DNA from 2 places in the Sphingomonas sp. LR60 genome. Region 1 is predicted to be linked to the other one. Evidence: riboswitches for the same ligand, from Rfam matches in the RefSeq annotation. Region 1 holds a riboswitch; the other holds the start of a gene.

Evidence for each region. Region 1 has a riboswitch for glycine ahead of QP166_RS02665 (L-serine ammonia-lyase). Riboswitches for the same ligand answer to the same signal wherever they lie in the genome.
Region 2: another riboswitch for glycine. It lies ahead of gcvT (glycine cleavage system aminomethyltransferase GcvT); the one in region 1 lies ahead of QP166_RS02665 (L-serine ammonia-lyase).

What each region holds. Positions count from the first base shown of each region.
Region 1 covers NZ_JASPFK010000001.1:561,112-564,510, reverse strand. Annotated here, with positions in the region: gene QP166_RS02670 (PAS domain-containing protein) at 1-381, opposite strand, end outside; gene QP166_RS02665 (L-serine ammonia-lyase) at 558-1,970, opposite strand; glycine riboswitch at 2,086-2,174, opposite strand; gene QP166_RS02660 (TetR/AcrR family transcriptional regulator) at 2,252-2,875, shown strand; gene QP166_RS02655 (hypothetical protein) at 3,136-3,399, shown strand, end outside.
Region 2 covers NZ_JASPFK010000001.1:1,439,201-1,442,599, forward strand. Annotated here, with positions in the region: gene QP166_RS06570 (MFS transporter) at 1-1,032, shown strand, start outside; gene QP166_RS06575 (hypothetical protein) at 1,025-1,288, opposite strand; glycine riboswitch at 1,406-1,508, shown strand; glycine riboswitch at 1,509-1,614, shown strand; gene gcvT (glycine cleavage system aminomethyltransferase GcvT) at 1,679-2,827, shown strand; gene gcvH (glycine cleavage system protein GcvH) at 2,830-3,201, shown strand; gene gcvPA (aminomethyl-transferring glycine dehydrogenase subunit GcvPA) at 3,350-3,399, shown strand, end outside.

The sequences.
Region 1 (3,399 bases):
GGGCTGCGAACGGCTGACGTCGAATTGCGACGCGAAGATATAGCTGGGCTTGCCGCCCATCGAGCGCAGCCTCGACATATACAGCAGGTTGACGAACGGCGTCCCGTCCTTGCGGAAGTTGACGATCAGCGTGCGGACATTCTCCTGCGCCGGATTGCCGAGGAACTCGCGCAACCGCGCGCGCGGCTCCTCGTTGGCGGCCGTTTTCTGGAGCAAGCGGCAATTCCGCCCGATCAATTCATCGGGGTCGTAGCCGGTCAGCGCGAAGAACCGGTCGCTGACCGCCAGCAGATGATTGTCGCCCTCCGCCGACGCGATCGCAAGCGCGACCCGCGACGGGCGCAGATAATCGAGCAAGGCGGCAGGCAGGTCGGGATTCACGTGCAGCTCCGGTCCGGTTCGGTGGCCTTACCCGAACAGGACCGCGCACGGGTCGTGATCGCATTCGGGTCCTTAAACACGGATTAGGCATGAAGTCGCCCCGACTACAACCGTCTTCGCCTAACTCACTGACCCGTAAACGACCAGTTAACCACGTCCGCGCGACTCCGTACCGATCAGCATTCGACGACGTTCACAGCGAGTCCGCCGAGGCTGGTTTCCTTATACTGCGTGCGCATGTCCTCGCCGGTCTGGCGCATCGTTTCGATCACCGCGTCGAGGCTGACGACATGGCTGCCGTCGCCGCGCAGCGCCAGATAGGCGGCGTTGATCGCCTTGACCGCGCCCATCGTATTGCGCTCGATACACGGGATCTGCACCAGCCCGCCGATCGGGTCGCAGGTGAGCCCCAGGTTATGCTCCATCCCGATCTCGGCGGCATTCTCGATCTGGCGGTTGCTGCCCCCCAGCACCGCCGCCAGTGCACCGGCGGCCATCGAACAGGCGACGCCGACCTCGCCCTGACACCCCATCTCGGCCGCCGAGATCGACGCACGCTTCTTGTAGAGCATCCCGATCGCCGCCGCGGTGTAGAGGAAGCAGCGCACGCCCTGCTGCCGCACCGGCGCGGGCTTGGTCTGCGCGACCAACGTCTCGTAGAAGCGCAGCACCGCCGGCAGCACCCCCGCGGCGCCATTGGTCGGTGCGGTAACGACGCGTCCGCCCGCGGCATTCTCCTCGTTGACCGCCAACGCCCACAGGCTGACCCATTCGAACACTTCCGCCGGGTTTCGACCCGGCGTGTTGCCGGTCAGCGCCTGCTCCAGCGCACGCGCGCGCCGTCGCACCTTCAACCCGCCCGGCAGCAGCCCGTCCTGCGCGATCCCGCGATCGATACAGGCGTTCATCGCCGCGTGCACCGCGTCGAGGAACGCGTCCGCCTCCGCGCCGCTGCGCCACGCTTCCTCGTTGGCGCGCACCAGTTGCGCGATCGTCAGCCCCGTCGCATCGCCTAGCGCCAGCAACTCGGCGCTCGACGAGAACGGGTGGCGCACCGCGACATTCTCCGCCGCGACCGGCGCGCCCTTGCGCAGGATCGCGCCGCCGCCGATCGAGAAATAGGTCTCGGCATAGCCGGTCCCGTCCGCCAGCCGCGCGGTGAAGCTGATGCCGTTGGGATGTTCGGGCAGGAAGTCGCGCGGGTGGAAGACGAGGTCCGCCGCCTCCGCGAACGGGATCGTGCGCTCCCCCGCCAGCCGCAATCGCGAGGTCTCGCGGATCGTCTCCAGCACCGCGGGCGCTTCATCGGGATCGACGCGCTCGGGCTCCCACCCCGCCAGTCCGAGGATCGCCGCCGTGTCGGTTGCATGGCCGCGCCCGGTCAGCGCCAGCGAGCCGTACAGGTCGCAGCGGACGCCGACCACGTCCTGCTCCAGCCCGATCGCGCGCTGCGCGAAGTCGAACGCCGCGCGCATCGGCCCGACGGTATGCGAGCTGGACGGCCCGATGCCGATCGTGAACAATTCGGCCACGCTGATCGGGCGCGTCGCGCAGCGATCGAGCGGCTGGTGGGTCGTGTCGACGTGCATGTGCTCTCCCCGGTCGCCGCAGCGACGTCGCCATGCCCCATCTGTCCGTTGCGCCTGAGATCGCTATCCCGTCGGCGGACGCGAGGAAAAGTCCCGCGCCTCTCTCCAGATGTCCGTCGTCGATCTGGTCCTTCTGCCTGAGAGTTTCCGGGGCGGTTGCTCCTTCGGCGCCGGGCGTCACCCGGTCTCTCCCAAATCGACACGCTCGGTATCGGGGAGCATCGGGGGCCGGTCAAGCGCCCCTCGACGCCGCGGGTCGGGATCATTATATACCGGGCGTTATGGAATCGATCATCACCGCCGACGCCCCTGCTCCTACCCGTGGGCGTCCGCGCGAATTCTGCCCCGACGCCGCGCTCACCGCGGCGCTCGGCGTGTTCTGGGCAAAGGGCTATGACGGCGCGTCGATGGCGGATCTGACCGCCGCGATGGGCATCACCAAGCCCAGCCTCTACGCCGCGTTCGGCAACAAGGAACAGCTCTTCCACCAGGCGCTCGACCGCTACGAGGCGGAAAAGCTGGCCTATACCCGCGAAGCGCTGAAGCAGCTGACCGCCCGCGGGGTGGCGGAGCATTTCATGCGCGGCGCGGTCGCGGCACAGACCAGCACGTGCGATCCCAAGGGCTGCATGGGCGTGATCAGCGCCACCGCCTGCGGTGCGGAAGGCGATTCGATCAAGGCGCACATCATGGAGCGCCGACAATCCTCGAACGCCGCGCTGGTCGCGCGCTTCGAACAGGCGCGGCAGGACGGCGACCTTCCCCACGACCTCGATCCGCAGGGGCTCGCTTTCTACCTCTACGCGATCCTGCAGGGGATGGCGGTGCTCGCCACCTCCGGCGCGACGCGCGACGACCTCGACGGCGTGGTGACGATTGCGCTGTCGATGTGGCCGACTTCCTGAGAAAAAATAAATTACCGATCGGTACACAAAGCCGTTGACGGGCGTTCGGACGGTTTATATACCACACGGTATGGAATGAGGAGCCGGCAGGTTCCTCCCCACCGCAGGAGCCGCCACATGGTTTCTCGTCATTTCGTACGTACCGGCGCGTCCTGACGGGCGCGACCCGCTTGCTCTTTCACTGCCACCTGCCAGCGCTTCCACCCGTCGTCTGCGACGTCGGGAACGGCTGCGCCCGTCCGTTTCCAAGGAGTTCGCCCATGGCCTATCTGATGCTCGACGACGATCGCTCGGTTGTCACCACCGCCCCGCTGCCCGCCACGATCGTCACGCCCTGCGCCGATCCGCTGCCCACCGACGAGCCGGCGCGGCTCAGCGCCCTCGAATGGTCGATCGTCGCACTGGCGCGCAAGGATCGCGTGTCGTCGCTCGACCGGCCCGGCCGCATCGCAACCGCGCTGGCGGTGCTCTTCAAGCCGCCGCACAACCGGATGCTCGCCGACGAACGGCTCGAGGCACTGCGC
Region 2 (3,399 bases), 880 kb from region 1:
GCGGGGCATGTCATCAGCGCTTATGCATTGGGAGTGGTGGTCGGGGCGCCGTTGCTCGCGGTACTCGGCGCGCGGATGGCGCGGCGGCATCTGCTGATCGCGCTCATGACCTTGTTCGCGCTCGGCAATGGCCTGTCGGCACTCGCGCCCACCTATGGCTGGATGATGCTGTTCCGCTTCATGGCCGGGCTTCCGCACGGTGCGTATTTCGGCATCGCGATGCTCGTCGCGGCGTCGCTCGTCGATGCGGGCAAGCGGACGCAGGCGGTAGCGCGCGTCATGCTGGGGCTGACGGTCGCGACGATCGTCGGTGTGCCGCTGGCCAATTTCATGGGGCAATTGCTCGGCTGGCGGTCGTGCTTCATCGTCGTCGCGGGGCTGGCGGCACTCACCGCCGGGCTGGTCGCCTTCTTCGCGCCGCGCGACCGCGGCGATCCGCAGGCAAGTCCGCTATCGGAACTGCGGGCGCTCAAGCGGCCGCAGGTGTGGCTGACGCTCGGGATCGGCGCGATCGGCTTCGGGGGGCTGTTTGCGGTCTACACCTATCTGGCGGACACGATGGCCGATGTGACGCACGTCGGCCCGCGCATGGTGCCGTTCGCGCTGGCGGCCTTCGGCGTCGGCATGACCGCTGGAAATCTGATCGTTCCGAAATTTGCCGACCGCGCGTTGCTGCCGACCGCGGCCGTCGTGCTGTTGTGGAGCATCGCCGCGCTGCTGCTCTGGCCGTTGGCGGCGCAACATTTCGCGACCGTGCTGGTGGCGATGGTGGCGATCGGGATCGGCGGATCGCTCGGCACCGTGCTCCAGACCCGGCTGATGGACGTGGCGGGCGATGCGCAGGCGCTTGCGGCCGCCCTGAACCATTCGGCCTTCAACACCGCCAATGCGCTGGGGCCGTGGCTGGGCGGAATGGCGATCGCCGCCGGTTGGGGCTGGACGTCGACGGGTCCGGTCGGGGCAGCGCTCGCGGTGGCCGGGCTGGCGGTGCTGGCCGTGTCCTGGGCCGTGGACCGCCGCGTCGCTACATGACGATGCCCGGCTTCGCCTCCGCGATCGCCGCCAGCACCATCCGCTCCCATACCGCGACATCGCCCGCCGCCGCCATTGCCAGGCTTGGCGCACGCATCGTGTGCAGCACCGCGATCGCATCGTCGCGGTGATCCTTCCATTGCGCATCGACCAGCGCGCTGGGCGACTCGACGGTACCGTGACCATTGGCGCTCAGGTGCTGCGCGGCCAATACCCGTGCGATCCGCTCCACGACCGGGGAGGTGGCAGTGTCCATTGGCGATCTCCTTCTCCTGCACGATGAACGTGCCCCGCGCGTAACGGCTCCACTGAGCGATTGACTCCCGCTCCGGCGGGCGTAGACGGCAATGCAGTCGATGCCGCGCAAGGGGCATGGGCCAGCGCGGGAGAGCGCGGCCGGCCTTCCAGGTCACCAGCCGCCGCCGAAGGAGCAACCACCCCGGAATCTCTCAGGCAGCAGGGACCGCGCCGGCCGATCGACACTCTGGAAAGCGGTATGTGGGCTTTTGCCTGCACGCCCACCGAAGGGGTAACTCGGCGCGCCCGAGGAAAGCTCTCAGGTTCCGTGACAGAGGGGGACATTCGGATCGCCAGCGGGCTTAGGCTCCGTCTGCGACCGGCCTCTTGTGACGGAAGACCGAGAACGATGAGCGACGCCCCCGTTCAATCCGAAGACGATGGTTTCGAGCCGCTCGAAATCCTGACGCTCCCGCTCGACGCCTGGCATCGTGCGAAGGGCGGCCGGATGGTCGAGTTCGCCGGCTATCACATGCCCGTCCAGTACGAAGGCATCATGGCCGAGCACCTCTGGACGCGCGAGAATGCCGGGCTGTTCGACGTCAGCCACATGGGCCAGCTGTCGATCACCGGCGACAACGTTGCGACCGCACTGGAGTCCTTGATGCCCGCAGCGATCACCGATGCGCCGCTCAACAAGGCGCGCTACTCGCTGCTCCTCAATGACGAGGGCGGGGTGCTCGACGACCTGATGCTGACGCCGCAAGCCGCGGATCGCATCTACATGGTCGTCAACGGCGCAACCAAATATGACGATGTCGCGCACATGATCGAGCATCTGCCCGACGACGTGACGCTCAACATGATGGAAGATCATGCGCTGCTGGCGGTGCAGGGCCCGAAGGCGGTCGAGGCGGTCGCGCGGCTGGTGCCCGGCGTCGCGGCGCTGACCTTCATGCAGGCGGGCGCGTTCGAGTGGAACGGCCATGAACTCTGGGTCAGCCGCTCGGGCTATACCGGCGAGGACGGCGTCGAGATGTCGGTGCCCGCCGAGGCCGCCGAAGCCTTCGCCGATGCGCTGGTCGCCCAGCCGGAGATCAAGCCGATCGGCCTCGGCGCACGCGACTCGCTGCGGCTGGAGGCGGGATTGCCGCTCTACGGCCATGACCTCGATCCCGCGATCACGCCGGTTCAGGCCGATCTCGGCTTCGCCCTGTTCAAGCGCCGCCGCGAGGCCGGTGATTTCCCCGGTGCCGCGCGCATCCTCGCCGAGCGCGAGAACGGCCCCGCCACCAAGCGCGTTGGCCTGCTGGTCGATGGGCGTCAACCGGTCCGCGAGGGCGCCGATGTCGTCGATGCCTCGAGCGCGGTCGTCGGCCGCGTCACCAGCGGCGGCTTCGCGCCCACGGTCGGCGCGCCGATCGCGATGGCCTATGTCCCGCTCGCCGATGCCGTCCCTGGCACCGTCGTCACCTTGTCACAGCGGGGCAAGGCGCATCGCGCCACCGTCACCGCCATGCCGTTCGTTCCCCACCGCTACTTCCGAGGAGTGAAGTAAAGATGAGCCGTTATTTCACCGAGGACCATGAGTGGATCGATGTCGATGGCGACATCGGCACGGTCGGCATCAGCGACTATGCGCAGAGCCAGCTGGGCGACATCGTGTTCGTCGAGGTGCCCGATGCGGGCCGTTCGCTCGGCAAGGGAGACGAGGCCGCGGTCGTCGAGAGCGTGAAGGCCGCGTCGGACGTCTATTCGCCCGTCTCCGGCAATGTGCTGGAAGGCAATCCGGCGCTGACCGACGAGCCGGCGCTGGTGAACAGCGATCCCGAAGGCGAGGGCTGGTTCTTCAAGATCACGCTGTCGGATGCCTCCGAGCTCGACGCGCTGATGGACGAAACCGCCTACGCGGCCTTCGTCGCGAAGCTCTGACGACAAGAAGCCCCCTCCCTTTCAAGGGAGGGGGTTGGGGGTGGGTGGTGTGCTCATATGCGGCCAGTGCCGTGCGACGCCGATCCCGTACCCCCGGACGCTGACCCTCCCCGACCCCTCCCTGTCAGGGAGGGGGAGTTTTTTGACCATGCGCTACCTGCCCCTTACCCCCACCGACCGCCACGACATGCTGGCCAT